DNA from 3 places in the Microbulbifer bruguierae genome. Region 2 is predicted to be linked to each of the others. Evidence: predicted binding sites of a transcription regulator. Region 2 holds the regulator's gene; each other region holds the start of a gene.
What was found. The regulator sigma-54, encoded in region 2, starts transcription at its own class of promoters, with help from an activator protein. The targets are predictions, from matches to a motif close to TGGCACANNNNTTGCNNT.
Positions count from the first base shown of each region.

Region 1: the regulator sigma-54 is predicted to act here: its motif matches at 2,197-2,214, upstream of PVT68_RS05885 (HAD-IIB family hydrolase).
Region 3: the regulator sigma-54 is predicted to act here: its motif matches at 3,936-3,953, upstream of PVT68_RS05225 (CmpA/NrtA family ABC transporter substrate-binding protein).

Region 1 covers NZ_CP118605.1:1,377,409-1,383,034, forward strand. Annotated here, with positions in the region: gene PVT68_RS05880 (carbohydrate-binding module family 20 domain-containing protein) at 187-1,959, shown strand; gene PVT68_RS05885 (HAD-IIB family hydrolase) at 2,273-3,127, shown strand; gene PVT68_RS05890 (glycosyltransferase family protein) at 3,138-4,361, shown strand; gene PVT68_RS05895 (sugar phosphorylase) at 4,398-5,626, shown strand, end outside.
Region 2 covers NZ_CP118605.1:1,557,321-1,562,946, forward strand. Annotated here, with positions in the region: gene PVT68_RS06660 (KpsF/GutQ family sugar-phosphate isomerase) at 1-393, shown strand, start outside; gene PVT68_RS06665 (KdsC family phosphatase) at 431-967, shown strand; gene lptC (LPS export ABC transporter periplasmic protein LptC) at 1,083-1,646, shown strand; gene lptA (lipopolysaccharide transport periplasmic protein LptA) at 1,633-2,190, shown strand; gene lptB (LPS export ABC transporter ATP-binding protein) at 2,255-2,980, shown strand; gene PVT68_RS06685 (RNA polymerase factor sigma-54) at 3,225-4,691, shown strand; gene hpf (ribosome hibernation-promoting factor, HPF/YfiA family) at 4,857-5,147, shown strand; gene ptsN (PTS IIA-like nitrogen regulatory protein PtsN) at 5,176-5,626, shown strand, end outside.
Region 3 covers NZ_CP118605.1:1,229,478-1,235,103, reverse strand. Annotated here, with positions in the region: gene PVT68_RS05240 (alginate export family protein) at 1-140, opposite strand, end outside; gene PVT68_RS05235 (ABC transporter ATP-binding protein) at 290-1,174, opposite strand; gene PVT68_RS05230 (ABC transporter permease) at 1,205-2,197, opposite strand; gene PVT68_RS05225 (CmpA/NrtA family ABC transporter substrate-binding protein) at 2,293-3,675, opposite strand; gene PVT68_RS05220 (OmpP1/FadL family transporter) at 4,442-5,626, opposite strand, start outside.

The sequences.
Region 1 (5,626 bases), 180 kb from region 2:
TCTCTCCCCCTGCCTGCAGTGGGTTTCTGCAGCGGTTCCCGCCACGTAATTTCCCAGGTGTTGCCTCTGATTGAGGCAGCGCCTGGGAAGTACGCGGTACAGGAAAAAACGGGATGGATCCGCGCTGCCGGAAAGCCACCACAGGTGGATCGATCACAGCAAAATAACGTAAAAAAGGTGATCCGAATGCAAAAAATACTAGCGATGATGGCGTCTGTGGCACTCGCGGGCGCTTGCGCTGCCACGAAAGCGGAAACGCCGCGGACGGCGTTTGTACATCTGTTCGAATGGCAATGGGACGACGTCGCCAGCGAGTGCGAAAACCAACTCGGCCCAAAAGGTTTTTCCGCAGTACAGGTTTCCCCGCCGCAAAAATCCGTTGACGGCAGCCAGTGGTGGACCCGCTACCAGCCCGTCAGTTACAGCATTGAGGGGCGCTCCGGCAGCCGTGCACAATTCGCCAGCATGGTGAGCCGCTGCAAGGCGGTCGGAGTCGATATATACGTGGATGCAGTGATCAACCATATGGCCGCCTGGGATCGCAACTTTCCGGAAGTGCCCTACGGTCCGAATGACTTCCATAACTGCACATCCGATATTGACTACGGCAATACCTGGTCGATTCAGAACTGCGACCTGGTGGGTCTCAACGACCTCAAAACCGAATCCGATTACGTACAACAGAAAATCGCCGACTACCTCAACGACCTCACCAGCCTGGGTGTGGCGGGCTTTCGTATCGACGCCGCCAAACATATCCCCGCAGCAGATATCAACGGCATCAAAAGCCGCCTTACCGGCAATCCGTATATTTTTCAGGAAGTAATCGGTGCCGGTGGGGAACCCGTTACCACAATGGATTACAACTGGATCGGAGATGTTACTGAATTCAATTTCAGCAACACCCTCGGGCACTATTTCAAATTGCGCGGCCCGCTGCGGGAAATCAGCAATATCGGCTCCTGGTCCGGCTGGTTGCCGAGTACCGACGCCGTGGTATTTGTTGCCAACCACGACAACCAGCGTCAGAACACCGGTAATATCATTACTCACAAGGACGGGAACAATGCCAATAATATGGCCCATGTATTTATGCTGGGCTGGCCCTACGGCTACCCGAAAATCATGTCGAGCTATGACTGGCAGGATCACGACCAGGGCCCCCCGCCCCAAGGTGCCAGCAGCTGTAACAACGGCTGGCTGTGCGAACACCGCAACCGTGCCATCGCCAATATGGTGGGATTCCGCAACCACACCGCCGCACACTGGGGGGTCACCGATTACTGGGACAACGGCAACAACCAGATGGCGTGGGGCCGGGGTGGCCTGGGTTTCGTCGCCATCAACATGGAGGGAAATGACCTTAGCCACAGCTTCCAGACCGGTATGCCTGAAGGGATTTACTGCGACATCCTCCAGGGAGACTTTGATACTCTCACCGGCAGCTGTAGTGGCCCCACCGTCACCATCGACGGCAATGGCAACGGCACCTTTCAGGTCTACTACCACAATGCGTCTGCCATTCATGTAGGCGCGCGGGTAGGTGAGCCCTGCTCCGACTGCCCGGGTTCAAGCAGCAGTTCTGGGGGCAGCTCCTCTTCTGGCAGCAGTTCCGGCGGTAGCTCATCTGGAAGCAGCTCTTCCAGCAGCAGCTCCAGTGGTGGTCGGATCGACACCGCGTTTACCTGTAATAACGGCTACACCTACTGGGGCCAGAGCGTCTATGTAGTGGGAAATATCAGCGAGCTGGGCAACTGGAATCCGGCGAGCGCGCAAAAACTCAATCCGGATAACTACCCCAGCTGGAACGGCAGCATCAACCTGCCCACGGATCAGGCGGTAGAGTGGAAGTGCCTGAAGCGGGAAGAGCAGAACCCCAGTGCCGGCATCGAGTGGCAAAACGGCAGCAACAACAGTTTCACTTCCGGACAGAGCCTGAGCCCCTCCGCCAGCTTCTAATTCATCGTCCATAACCTGAATACAGCTGCCGAGACCCTCGACAGCTGTATTCGCAAACGATCCCTTCCGTCAGACAACATCATCGCACTAATTTTGTGCAAAACAATGCACACCCACACACAGGCCTCACCAATTCCGTGCAATATTTCAGGCCGCAGAATTTCCCCCGGGGCTACTCACTAAAATTTGCGCCAAAAGACTGCCCTCAGCCGGTGCAACAGCACGCTTTCCGGTGACTGGCACTATTTTTGGATTATTCAAATAAAAGGCGCGGGAAAAACGTGCCGGAAAACCGTGCAAAAGCCCAAATCGAATGACGCAAATTACAAGACCAGAACAGCAATGGCTGATCATTAGCGATCTCGACGGCACCCTGCTGGATCACTACACCTACTCACACCAGCCTGCAGACGCGACACTGGTGCTGCTGGAGTCCCTGGATATACCGGTGATCCTCAACAGCAGCAAAACCCGTGAAGAAATACTGGAACTGCGCCAGTCCCTGCACAATCACCACCCCTTCATTGTGGAAAACGGCTCGGCGATTTTTATCCCCCAGGGCTATTTCCCCCACAAACCGCACCGCGCAAGAGACCAAGCCGGCTACTGGATACTGGAGCCGGGAGTGCCGCGTCACTGTATCCTCGAATTTCTACACCACGACGCTGACACCCACGGCGCGCCCTATCTGAATTTCGCCGCCGCCAGCACTCGCGAAATCGTCACCGCCACCGGACTGACCAGCGCCGAAGCGGAGAAAGCGGGGCGGCGGGACTATTCCGAACCGCTGCTGTGGCAGGGGGACGAACAGGAAAAGGCCGCGTTCATCGCCCGCGCCAATGCCGCCGGCTTCGCAACACTGCAGGGAGGGCGCTTTCTGCACCTGCTCGGCCAGACCGACAAAGGCATCGCCACCCGGCTGCTGAAAAAGATCTACCAGCAATACAGTGACCGCGACTGCAAGCTGATCGCCAGTGGCGATGGGCCCAATGACCTGGACATGCTGAAAGTCTCCGACGTCGCCATTATCGTGCGCTCCCCCGCGCACCCACCCCCAACCCTCCGAAGCCACCCGAATCTCGTCGTCACCCGCGAAACAGGCCCTCAGGGGTGGTCGCAAGCCATTCATGAGCAATTGCTAGAGGCTCAGCCAAATACAAACTCATAAGGAGTCAACAGTGACCGATTTTTTCCAGAACGGTGCCGTTACCACCCTGCACAATCTGTCGAACCGCAGCCTGGAGGACATGGAAGCAGACCTGATGCGTTTTTCCAGGCAAAGACCCATGTCACTGCTGCTGCCCTCGCTGTATTCCGAGCTCGAAGGTGAGGCGCTCCCAAGGATTCTCAAAATATTGGCAGAAGTCCCCTACCTCTCGGAGATCGTGATCGGTCTCGACCGCGCCGATGAATCCCAATATCGCGACGCCCTCAAGCAGTTCTCGGTACTCCCCCAACACGTGCGCGTGCTATGGAATGATGGCCCGCGTCTACAGGAGCTGGATGAGCAGTTGCAACGCGATGGCCTGGCCCCGAAGGAGGCCGGTAAGGGGCGCAATGTCTGGTACTGCCTGGGCTATATTCTCGCGTCCGGTCGCGGCGAGGCCATCGCCCTGCACGATTGCGACATCGTTACTTACGACCGCATGCTACTGGCGCGACTGTTCTATCCCGTGGCCAACCCTAATTTCAACTACGAATTCTGCAAGGGTTACTACTCCCGGGTAGCCAATGGCAAAATCAATGGCCGCGTCTGCCGCCTTTTGGTTACCCCCCTGATCCGTACCCTGAAAAAAATCTACGGCCACACCGACTATCTGGAGTATATGGACAGCTTCCGCTACTCCCTTGCCGGAGAGTTCTCCCTGCGCCGGGATGTGGTCAACGATCTGCGAATTCCCAGCGACTGGGGACTGGAAATTGGTGTGCTGTCGGAAATGCACCGCAACTATTCCACCAACCGCCTGTGCCAGGTGGATATCGCCCACGCCTACGACCACAAGCATCAGGACGTATCTTTTGACGACGAACAGTGCGGTCTGTCAAAAATGTCCATCGACATTGCCAAGTCGTTTTTCCGCAAACTGGCTACCCAGGGCACGGTGTTTTCTTCCGAGACATTCCGCAGCATCAAGGCCACCTATTTCCGCGTGGCGCTGGACTTTGTCGAAACCTACCGCAACGACGCCATCATAAATGGCCTGAAATTTGATATTCATAAAGAAGAGCAGACTGTGGAGCTGTTTGCCAGCAACCTGGTCAAGGCCGGGATGGCCTTTCTGGAAAATCCCATGGAAACGCCGTTTATCCCCAGCTGGAACCGTATTACCAGTGCGGAACCCGGTTTTCTGCAGCGGCTGAGGCTGGCGGTGGAAGCGGATTATGAAGAGTACAGCGCTTGATCGCCTGTTTTTGAAAACCTAAAAAAGGGAGGGGATGTGAGTCATTCAACGGCGCAATTACCCATTAAAGAAGTGCTGTACCAGAAGGTGGTGGACCACCTGGCATTTATTTATCCGGAACTCGGTATCGAGTCCATTGCCCAGGAACTGATCCACACCATGCGGCTGGACGAAGACTGCCAGAGTCCGCTGGCCCACAAAAACCTCTGGGATCAGACCGACATTGCCGTGATTACCTACGGCAACAGTATCCTCGGCGAGAATCAGCCCCCCCTGAAAGTCCTGCATCATTTTCTGCAGACGCACTTCCCGATGCTGATCAATACGGTGCATATACTGCCGTTTTTCCCCTACAGCAGTGACGATGGCTTTGCCGTTGCCGCCTATAAACAGGTGGACCCGCCGCTGGGAGACTGGCATGACATATTGCGCATCAGTACTGACTTCCACCTGATGGCGGACCTCGTCATCAATCACTGCTCCGCGCAACACGATTGGTTCCTGAACTATCAGAAGGGTGAGGATCCCGGCAGTGATTTTTTTGTCGAGGTGGACCCGAGTGAAGACCTGAGTAAAGTGGTGCGCCCTCGCATTACCCCGCTGTTGCGCGCCACCAGTACCCCCCAGGGCACACGCCACGTGTGGTGCACCTTTGGTCATGACCAGATCGACCTGGATTTCAAAAACCCCAAGGTGCTGGCGAAAATCGTCGACATCATCCGCCTGTACCTGGACATGGGCGTGCGTGTATTCCGCCTGGATGCTGTTGCCTTTATCTGGAAGCGGTTGGGCACCAACTGCCTGAATCTGGAAGAAACTCACGAAATCGTGCGTCTGCTGCGCACCCTGATCGAACACGCAAATCCCAATGCGGTGATCATTACCGAAACCAATATTCCCAATCAGGAAAACCTGTCTTATTTCGGTAACGCCAACGAAGCCCACTGCATCTACAACTTTTCCCTACCGCCACTGCTGGTCAACACCCTGGTCACCGGCAATTGCCGCTACCTGAAAAACTGGCTGATGAGCATGCCGCCGGCCCAGAACGGCACCACCTATTTCAATTTTATTGCCTCCCACGACGGTATCGGCCTGCGCCCGGTAGAGGGGCTGCTGGACGACAGCGAGCTGGAAGCGCTGATCCAGACCATGGAAAATTTTGGTGGCCAGGTTTCCTGGCGCGCGCTGGACGACGGCAGCAACAAACCCTACGAGATCAATATTGCCCTGTTTGACGCCCTCAAGGGCACCACCGCAGGGGA
Region 2 (5,626 bases):
CGCCAGCTATTACTGAAAGTCGAAGACGTGATGCACGCTGGGGAGGAGCTGCCCCAGGTAACCCCGGAAACCCCACTCTCCAAGGCACTGCTGGAAATGACCAGCAAAGGTTTCGGTATGACCACCGTGGTGGACAGTCAGGGGCAGCTGCTGGGGGTATTTACCGATGGTGACCTGCGCCGGGTTATCGACCACAAGGTAGAACTGGATAGCGCCACCATGGAGCAGGTGATGAGCCGTCGTCCGAAAACCGTCAGCGCCCACACCCTCGCTGCCGAGGCGCTGCGAATTATGGAAGACAACAAAATCACCGCACTGGTGGTGGAAGACGCGAAGCACCATCCGGTTGGCTTGCTGCATATGCACGACATACTCCGTGCCGGTGTAATCTGAACGCCTGCACCTGAGATATAAATAGAAGGAACCGCTCTTGACCTCCCACGAAGACATCCAGCGCAAGCTGGCCCGCGTGCGCCACCTGATTCTCGATGTAGACGGCGTCCTCACGGACGGGCGCCTGTATTTCGACAACCACGGCAATGAACTGAAAACATTCCACACTCTGGACGGTCACGGTATCAAGATGTTGCAAAGTTCCGGTGTAGCCGTTGCAATCATCACCGGTCGCCGCAGCTCTCTGGTGGAAAAACGTGCACACGACCTAGGAATAACCCGCCTGATCCAGGGACGCGAAGACAAATACAGCGCGTTTCTGGAACTGTTTAGTAACGAGCCATACGACCTGGAAAACATCGCCTATATGGGTGACGACTATCCTGATCTGCAACTGATGACTCGGGTCGGCTGTCCGATTGCAGTACCTGACGCGGCACCGCCCGTGCTTGAGCGAGCCTTGTTTGTAACCGGGCGCCGCGGTGGCGAGGGTGCAGTAAGGGAAGTCTGCGATCGCATCATGCAGGCCCAGGGCACGTTTAATGCAGCCCTGGCACCCTATCTGGCCAAGTGAGCACCGCGAACAGCCGGCGGAATAACGGAGTTTTGGAACCTAACGGCCAGAGGGCAGACTAAACCGCCGGCTGTGCGGTTTTCCCTCAACCTATCAACTGACACACGGATCGAGCATGCGCACCTGGCTACCACTGGTTATTGTGGTCACCCTGATTTCTCTCTGGCTCTGGTTTACAGAAAGCCCATCCACAGAGCTGCTGGGGAAACGTCCAACCCAGCAGGACCACAACAAGGCCGCGGACCTGATCATCCGTGACGCCCGCACGCGCCACTACAATATCGAAGGCGACCTGGCCTACGAAGTTGACGCCGAACGCATCACCTTTTTCCAGTTTGCCCGCCGGGATCGAGCAGACCTCACCGAACCGCGCATGATGTTCTACCAGGGCGAAGACTCCAAATGGCGTACGGAATCCCAGACCGGGGTCGCCTACGACAACGGCCAGAAAGTGGTACTCTCCGGGAACGTCACAGTGGAAGAGCTGCCTCAACCCGGCATCACCCTGCACACCCCGCGAATCGTGATCAAACCCCGGGAAGAATTCGCCGAGACCGACAAAGTTGTTACCATTACGGATGGTCCCAACCGCACCACCGGCAAGGGACTGCGCGCCGATCTCAAACAAGACAAGGTAGAAATTCTGTCTGATGTGGAAAGCAGCTATGAAACTCATTGATTTGCCTCGCGCATTCGTCTCCCCGACCCTGCTCCGCACTCTTGGCGCCGCGACCCTGTACACAGCCCTGCTGGCAGCGGGTAATGCGCAGGCCCTGCCGAATGATCGCGAACAGCCAGTGAAGGTTTCCGCCGACAAACTGGAAGCCAACCGCAGCAAAAACCTCTCCGTTTACAGCGGCAATGTCGTTATCACCCAGGGCTCACTGCAGATCCGTGCCGACCGCGTAGAGGTGCACGGCAGCGTCAAAGGCGAGATCAACAAGGTTATCGCCACCGGCACGCCGGCACACTTTCAGCAGCAGGTTGAAGAAAGCACCAACCCGGTCAAAGCCCGCGCCAAACGCATCGAATTTCAGGTAACCAATGATGCCCTGCAACTAACCGGCGAGGCCTTCGTGGACCGCGACGGTAACACCCTTTCCGCCGAGCGTATCGATTACGATCTCAACAGCGAACAGATGCAGGCCCAGGGCCAATCAGAGAAGAAGCGCGTGGAAATGATCTGGAAACCGGAAGCCAAGCCGGCAGAGAACAACCAGTAACTCCGCCCCACATCAAGATTGAGAATAACCAGGCAGCGATACTGCCAAGATATCGGATTTGACTATGCCGACGCTCAAAGCGTTACACCTCGCCAAGCAGTACAAAAAGCGCAAAGTTGTACACGATGTATCCGTCAGCGTCTCCAGTGGCCAGGTCGTCGGATTGCTGGGCCCCAACGGGGCTGGAAAAACCACCTGCTTTTACATGATCGCCGGACTGGTGCAGGCGGATGCCGGACAGGTACTGATCGACCACGAAGACATTACCGGACTGTCCATGCACGGCCGCGCCCGCAAGGGAATCGGTTACCTGCCCCAGGAGGCGTCGGTATTCCGCCGCCTGTCGGTACAGGACAACATCCTGTCCATTCTGGAAACCCGCAAGGACCTGGACCGCAATCAGCGCAAGCAGCAGCTGGAAGCCCTGCTGGAAGAATTCCACATCACGCATATCCGCGAGAGCCTGGGCATGGCACTTTCCGGCGGTGAACGCCGACGAGTGGAAATTGCCCGCGCACTGGCCACCAACCCGGCATTTGTATTGCTGGATGAACCCTTTGCCGGGGTGGACCCCATTTCCGTCAACGATATCAAGCAGATCATCCGCCATCTGCGGGATCGCGGAATCGGTGTGCTGATCACCGATCACCATGTGCGCGAGACCCTGGACATCTGTGAAATTGCTTATATCGTCAGCGAGGGCCATATCATCGCCGCAGGAGCCCCCACAGACGTCGCCGAAAACAAACAGGTAAAAGACGTCTATCTGGGACACGACTTCACTATCTGAGCGGATCCGAGTAGTTGCATCCACACTTCCCCGCTCCTATACAGATGTCTGTCACAATTCCGCACAACGACCCCCAACATTCCTCTCTGCTCACCAATTTTTCGGCACGCTTATTGCTTAACGTGCCGCTTGTGTTCCGTATGCCTCCGCGGTAGTCTGCAGCAAATGAGCTTTACGCCGCCGCTTCAAACCCAGAATTTGTCGCGGCGGATTCACGCCAGAATTTTCTGCCGGCACTACTCCTATGAAGCAGTCACTCCAGTTAAAACTCGGCACTCAGCTGACGATGACGCCGCAGCTGCAACAGGCTATCCGCCTGCTGCAACTGTCGACCCTGGACCTGCAGCAGGAAATCCAGTCCGCACTGGACAGCAACCCGTTACTCGAAGCGGATTTTGACGAGCACGCCGGCGAATCTCATCAGGAACAGAACACCCCCTCTCAGGAGGGAGCCCAGCGCGAAGACAGCGACGGCGCAGCTGACACAAAAAATGACGCCAGCGCTGACAGCGACTGGAATAGTGACATCCCTGACGACCTGCCGGTCGACACCCGCTGGGACGACATCTATACCAACAACAGCTACCAGGGCAACGAGGGCGAAGACTACGCCCTCGAGCAACGCAATGCCGCATCAGAAAGCCTGCAGGACAGCCTCCTCTGGCAACTCAACCTGACGCCGCTGACTGCCGAAGACAAGCACATTGGCGAAGCCCTGGTTGACGCTATCGCCCCTAACGGTTTTCTGGTTGCGGAGCTGGAAGAGATAGCCGTCGCAATTGGCGTGGATGTCGACGAAGTGCAGGCGGTACTGAAAACCATCCAGCAGTTTGAACCGGTGGGCTGTGGCGCCCGCGATCTGCGCGAGAGCCTGATGTTACAGCTGCGGCAACTGCCTGAGCAGACCCCCTGGCTGCCACAGGCGCTGATCGTAGTCGGCCAGCACCTGGACCTGCTGGGCAAGCGGGACTTCCGTCAGCTGAGCCGGCGCACCCGTCTCAGCGAAGCACAATTGGGCGAAGTCATGCGCCTGATTCAGACTCTCACCCCCTACCCCGGCGAAGCCTTTGGTGGCGAAGAGCCCCAGTACGTGGTTCCAGACGTGATCGTGAGCCGCAAGCAACAGCGCTGGGTAGTGGAGCTGAACCCGGAAACCACCCCCAAACTGCGCATCAATGACGCCTATGCCTCCCTGATAAAGCGCGCAGACAACTCCACCGAAAACAACTACCTGCGCGATAACCTGCAGGAGGCGCGCTGGTTCCTGAAAAGCCTGCAGAGCCGGCACGAAACCCTGCTCAAGGTGGCAACCTGTATCGTCGAGAAACAACAGGGCTTTTTCGAACAGGGTCCGGAAGCCATGAAGCCGATGGTGCTGGCCAATATTGCCGAAACTATCGGCATGCACGAATCCACCATTTCCCGGGTAACCACCCAGAAGTACATGCTCACTCCCCGCGGGGTTTTCGAGCTCAAGTACTTCTTCTCCAGCCACGTGAGCACCGATTCTGGCGAGGATGCCTCGTCCACCGCCATCCGCGCCCTGATCCGCAAGCTCATTGACGGCGAGCAGCCGCGCAAGCCACTATCCGATAACAAGATTACCCAGGAGCTAGACGCCCAGGGCATCAAGGTAGCCCGGCGCACCGTAGCCAAATATCGCGAGTCCATGGGAATCCCTTCGTCTAGCGAGCGCAAGCGACTGGTCTGACTGTAACAGTCAAAATATGGGCGCAGTAACCTCTCTTCGTACACTTTCTGGACAACCAATAGCCAGACATTGAGTGTATCCTTCCATTCTGGCGCACTTCCTAGTAGGGTGCCGCCCTGTGCGGGGGTGCAGCCAGTTTGTGCTGAACCCGATGAGGAGAAATCCATGCCGACCAACATCAGTGGCCACCACGTAGAAGTGACTCCGGCGATTCGCGATTACTGCCTGACCAAACTGGACAAACTCTCCCGCCACCACGACCTGATCACCAATACTGAGGTCATTCTTTCCGTCAGCAAACTGATCCAGAAAGCCGAAGCGCGGATTCACGTGAATGGCAAGGATGTGTATGCAGACTCGGAAGCGGACGATATGTATGCGGCGATTGATGCGTTGACCGACAAACTCGACCGGCAACTGCTTAAACACAAAGAAAAGTTACGCAGTCACCGCTAGACCGCTAGCGTTGGACCACCAGCAAGATATGACATTGGACGCACTACTCTCTCCCCGCCTGAGCCTTTGCCACCTGGCGGGGAGCAGCAAGAAAAAGCTGTTACTCAACATCGCCCAGGCGATTTCTGAACAATACCCAGAACTGGATTCGGACACTGTGTTCAACCAGCTGGTAGCCCGGGAGCGCCTGGGCTCCACCGGCATCGGTGAGGGTGTCGCTATCCCCCACTGTCGCCTGCCCGGCTGTGAGCGCCCAATCGGCGTCCTCTGCACCACCTCTCCCGCAGTAGACTTTGACGCGATCGACCGCCAACCCGTAGACCTGCTGTTTGCGCTGCTGGTACCGGAAGGCGCGGATCAGGAACACCTCGACACCCTGGCGGAAATCGCCGCCCTGTTCAGTGACAGCCGGGTACGGGAAAAGCTGCGCGAGGCGACCACCAGCGACGAACTCTACGCACTGGCCATAAACAGCGCCG
Region 3 (5,626 bases), 330 kb from region 2:
GCGGGAGCTTCCGGTTCCACGCTCTCCTGTGCCGCGACCGGCAGATTGATGGCAGCAAGGGACACTGCGCCGATGGCTGCAGCCAGAAGCTGACGGGGCAGGCGTTGTGAGGTCTGAAGTGCAGAAGTTGCTGATTTCATTTTCGGTTCCTGTTTTGGTTATTCAAAAATTCTTTTGTCTGAACATGTTCCGGTGATTCCCGGAAATTCGTTTTTTCGGAGCGAAAAGTTCCCCGGCGGAGCGAATTACTGCTCCGTGTATCGTTCAATCTGGAATCAGAAGGCGTTTTTCAGGCGGCGTCTTCGACCGTCGGTTTCGCGGCCTTTTGAGGCGTTGGGGTTGCCACCTTCTGAGAGGCTTGCTCGGTATTGCGTTTTTTTACCGGTACGTCGGGTTTGCTGTGTCGCTCGTGGAGGAACTTCAATACCCGTGCCCGGTACTGGTTGTAGAGAGTGTCATCCGCGAGCTCTAACCGGTGGCGCGGGCGCTCCAGATCTACGTCGAGAATTTCTCCGATGGTGGCGGCAGGTCCGTTGGTCATCATGACAATGCGATCGGACAGCAGTACCGCTTCGTCTACGTCGTGGGTAATCATGATGACGGTATTGTTGAGCTCTGCCTGGATTTCCATCAGAGAGTCCTGCATGTGAGCGCGAGTCAGTGCGTCGAGCGCACCAAAGGGTTCGTCCATCAGCAGTACTTTGGGTTGCATGGCCAAAGCGCGGGCGATACCGACACGCTGTTTCATGCCACCGGAAATTTCGCCCGGGCGCTTGTGCATTGCGTGGCCCATGTGCACCAGTTCCAGATTGTGTTCTATCCAGGTGCGCATTTCGGCCCTGGTTTTTGTTTTGCCGAACACCTGCTTTACCGCAAGCTCGACATTTTCGTAGGCCGTGAGCCAGGGCAGCAGTGAGTGATTCTGGAATACCACGGCGCGCTCGGGGCCGGGCTCAGTCACTTCCTTGCCATCCAGAATCACCCCGCCGCGGGTGGCCTGGTAAAGGCCCGCTACCACATTCAACACCGTGGATTTGCCACAACCGGAGTGGCCAATCAGGGAGACGAATTCCCCCTTGGCAATTTTCAGGTCGACATCCCGCAGGGCGGTAAACGGCCCCTTGGGTGTCGGGAATTCCATATCGATATGGCTGATGTCCAGGAGGATGCTCATGGTGTTGATCTCCGAAAAAACGTTGCTGTGTTATTGATTGGCGGCGGTGTCCCAGGACACCAGGTTCTGCAGCATCAGCATGCCGCGATCCAGCAGGAAACCGATAAAGCCAATGACCAGTACTGCAGCCATGATGCGGGCGAGAGAGTCGGAGCTGCCATTCTGGAACTCATCCCACACGAATTTTCCAAGCCCCGGATTCTGCGCCAGCATTTCCGCGGCGATCAGTACCATCCAGGCCACACCCAGGGACAGGCGCATACCGGTGAAAATCATCGGCACCGACGCGGGCAATACGATTTTCTGGACATGGCGCAGGGCCGGAAGGCGCAACACCTTGCTTACATTCACCAGATCCTGATCGATCCCGGCGACACCCACGGAGGTGTTGATCACCATCGGCCACAGGCAGCACAGGGTGACGGTGATCATGGAGTTGAGAAAAGACTTGGCAATCAGCGGATCGGGGCTGGTGTAGAGCGCGGATACCACCATGGTGACCAGCGGCAACCAGGCCAGCGGAGAGACCGGTTTGAAGATCTGCACAATCGGATTGATGGCACTGTTGAGGGTCTTGCTCAAACCGATGGCGATACCGAGCGGTATGGCAATGGCTACGGCCAGGAGAAACCCGCTCATTACCGTGATCAGGCTGGTAACAATCTGATCGATAAACGTTTCCTTGCCGGTATAGGCCCGAACCTTGGGAACATAATCGGGATCTGCGGCCGCGCGTTCGGCATTGCGTATTTCCTGGCGCTCGTAAAATGCATGCTCTTTGTCCCGTGAGCGCTGGTGTTCGTCATACAGCGTACCGAACTGTTCCATTACTGCGACCGGGCCCGGAAACTTGCCGAGTGAGGTATCGATCTTTTGTGCGGTAACGGACCAGAGCAGCAGAAAAACCAGGATGCCGGTCACAGGCAGTACTACCAGGCGAAGTGCATTGCCAAAAATACCGGTATCCAGTTGCGGCAGTTTCAATCCGTAAAACTTTCCGGTGGTTGCGGCTGTGATGTTCATGATTCCTTACCTCGCAGTTCTCGATACGTTCATTACTGATTCGGGGTGGTCAGGACGGATCAGGTGATTGCAGCGATTCCTGATCCGCCTCTGGGTTAGAGCTTCTGCCCCGATTTCAGACCGATGGAAAATTTGTTGATGTATTCATTCGGCTTCTGGCCGTTGTAGACGATGCCATCGATAAAGTGGGTCTGCGGATCGCGGAATCCGTCCTCGGTGGCGAAGTCGGGGAATTGCTGAGTGGAGGCCAGTTTTTCTGCAATCAGGGATTTGGCGGCGGCCTGGTAAATGTCAGGACGGTAGACCCTGGCGGCCAGTTCCTTGTACCACTCATCCGACTTGTCTTCGGAAATCTGGCCCCAGCGACGCATTTGGGTGAGGTACCAGATGGCGTCGGAGTAGTAGGGGTAGGTGGCGTTGTAGCGGAAGAACACATTGAAATCGGGCACTTCACGCTTGTCGCCTTTTTCGTATTCAAAGGTGCCGGTCATGCTGTTGGCAATCACATCGTAATCCGCGCCGACATAGTTGGACTGGGACAGGATCTTCACCGCTTCAGGACGATTTGCGTTGTTGTTTTCATCCAGCCACATGGCGGCCCGGATCAACGCGCGAGTGATACGCACGGTGGTGTTGGGGTACTTTTCGGCAAATTCCCTGGTGATGCCAAATACCTTTTCCGGATTGTCTTTCCAGATTTCGTAGTCGGTAACCACCGGTACGCCGATGTCCTTGAATACGGCCTGCTGGTTCCAGGGCTCACCCACGCAGTAGCCATATATGGTGCCGGCTTCCAGGGTGGCGGGCATTTGCGGGGGCGGCGTTACCGAGAGCAGCGCGTCTGCGTCAATCTGGCCGGAAATGTCGCCCTTGTGCGGGGCGTAGTAGCCGGGATGAATGCCACCGGCTGCGAGCCAGTAGCGCAGTTCGTAATTGTGGGTGGAGACCGGGAATACCATACCCATATTGAAGGGCTTGCCGTCGGCCTTGTATTTCTCGACCACCGGCTTCAGGGCGTCGGCCTTGATCGGGTGCACCGGTCTGCCGTCTGCCTGTTTGGGGATATTCGGTTTCATCTGTTCCCAGATGGCGTTGGAAACGGTAATGCCGTTTCCGTTCAGGTCCATGGAAAAGGGCGTGATAATGTCAGCCTTGGTGCCGAAACCCATGGTGGCGGCAATGGGTTGGCCGGCCAGCATGTGTGCTCCGTCGAGGCGTCCATCAATGACACCGTCCAGCAAAACTTTCCAGTTTGCCTGCGCTTCAATCGTGACGTAGAGGCCCTCATCTTCGAAAAAACCTTTCTCATAGGCGATGGCAATGGGGGCCATGTCGGTGAGTTTGATAAAGCCGAACGTCAGTTCTTCCTTCTCTGGATAGCCCAGCTCCTCAGCCTGTGTCGGTAGTGCGAGCGTGGAAAACCCTGTGAGTAGTAACAGTGAACTGGCTATTTTTCTGAAAGGCTTTTTCCATTGCATTTTGTCCATCTCCAAGTTTTCGGCTGTATGTGTAAAAGGTTGTGTGGTTCGGGTCCGAAATTTTGAGCAAAAAAAAGCGCTCATCGATTGACTGCACTGGGGCAGTTATCGATGAGCGCCTCTGCTCAAAGGGCAAACGCAGTAGCGTCGCCTAACTGATTTTTATACGGGCAAGTCCATCTGCCCTGATTTCAACGGAAGCCAGATTCCAAATCTGGTGCGAAATCAATTTGATAAATTCCACTTTACTCTCCCGCTGCACTGCATGGGCCATGCCAACTTTTTTCCATGTTTTGAATATTATTTTTTTCGTAATGGTTTTCTGGGGGGCGGGAATCCGGTGGTGTGATGTCACGGTTAGTTCACAAGTTGTTGTTAAACAAGATTTTTTTGAATTTGAGAGAGGAGGGTGGATGGCGTGGAGCGGTTGAGGTCGACGACATAAGAAAAAATGATGTGACGTAAAATTCTGCGCCATTACCTGTTTTTGTGACGCGCTTGTAGTGGCATGGCTGCCGCCAGCTACGGTGTAGGAGCCTGGTAACAGGTGAATTTTGGGGCAGGGTAACGGCGCGTTAGGGAAATTATCGGTGCATCAGATGGAATGAATTGGTGCATCTGCCATTTATGGGGGCAAGTATTTAGGGTGCCGGATGTGGGAAGGAACCTGCAGTGAGGGAGTAAAACAGGTGAGGCAGAGAAAGCGAAGGGGCCGGACAAGGTTGTCCTGCCCCTGTTTTTTAGTTCCGTTAGCAAGCGCTCGGAATCAGAATGAATAGTTCAGCGATACACCTGCCAGCCAGGCTTCCAGGTTCGTGGTGCCGCCATTGAAGTAGGTGCCAAGTCCTGCGTTACTGGTCAGTGGCAGTGCCTGAAATTCCTGAATGGTCTCGTCGTCGCCCCACAGGTAAGCGAGGCCGCCGTCGATACTCAACTGGTTGTTGAATTTGTAGGTGCCGCCGAAGGTAACCCATTGGCGATCAGCATCCGGGATAGACAGGGTGCGCCAGGTAACAGGCAAACCAAGGCCGTCTCCCAGCCCGTAAGCCGCCGATTCTGCAACTCCACCTTCATATAGTCCGTCGCGAGCCGCACCTTCGTCATAGGCGTAGCCCACGCGCCAGGTCACCTCTTCACAGGGGTAATACTCCAAGCCGAGGCTGTAGCGCCAGCCGCTTTTGAAGTTTTCTTCCTTGATATGCAGCGGGTTGTAATCCGGGAATGGCTCGCCGTTGACTCGCTGATCTGGGAAGTAGGCTTCCAGGCGTTCGAAGTCGTCCCAGTCGGTCCACACGGCCCCAAAGGCTATGCCCCACTGATCGTTGAAACGGTGATAGATCCCCAGCTCGGCCATGTCCGGCAGATCCAGGGTCAGGTCGGCGGGTTCATTGCGGAAGGGCAGGCCGGTTGTGACAGAAGTCAGGAGGTCTGAGTCCACATCCGCTTCGATTTCCGGGTCCATCTCGGATTGATACGACAGGCCGATACGGGTGCGGCCGTCAACACTGCGCCACAGAGCACCGATACTCCAGCCGTAGTCCCAGTCGTCACCATCGGCATCCAGCAGTCGCGCGTTTGAAACCGGGGTGCCCAGCACCTGCTCCGCCAGTGGGTCCAGCAGGAAGTCGTTGGGTACCTTGCTCTTGAGCGTGGCATCTGCATAGAGGAAGTTGGCGGAAATGCCGATACTGAACTGATTGTTGTAATCGAAGGCTACAGACGGTGCGATATTGACCGAGAGCAATTCTGTTTTGTCGGCGATGTGAGTTACCGGCCAGCTGGATGCAAAATCGGTTTCCAGGCCGTAATCGGTGTTTACTGCCAGGCCGAATGACCAGCAGTCATCAAAAGGTACTGCCAGGTACGCGTTGGGTACCCAAGCGCTGGTCGCGTAATCGTTCGCTGTGTCATAAACGGAGCCCTGCAGACTTGGACCGGCAGCGGTCAGTAA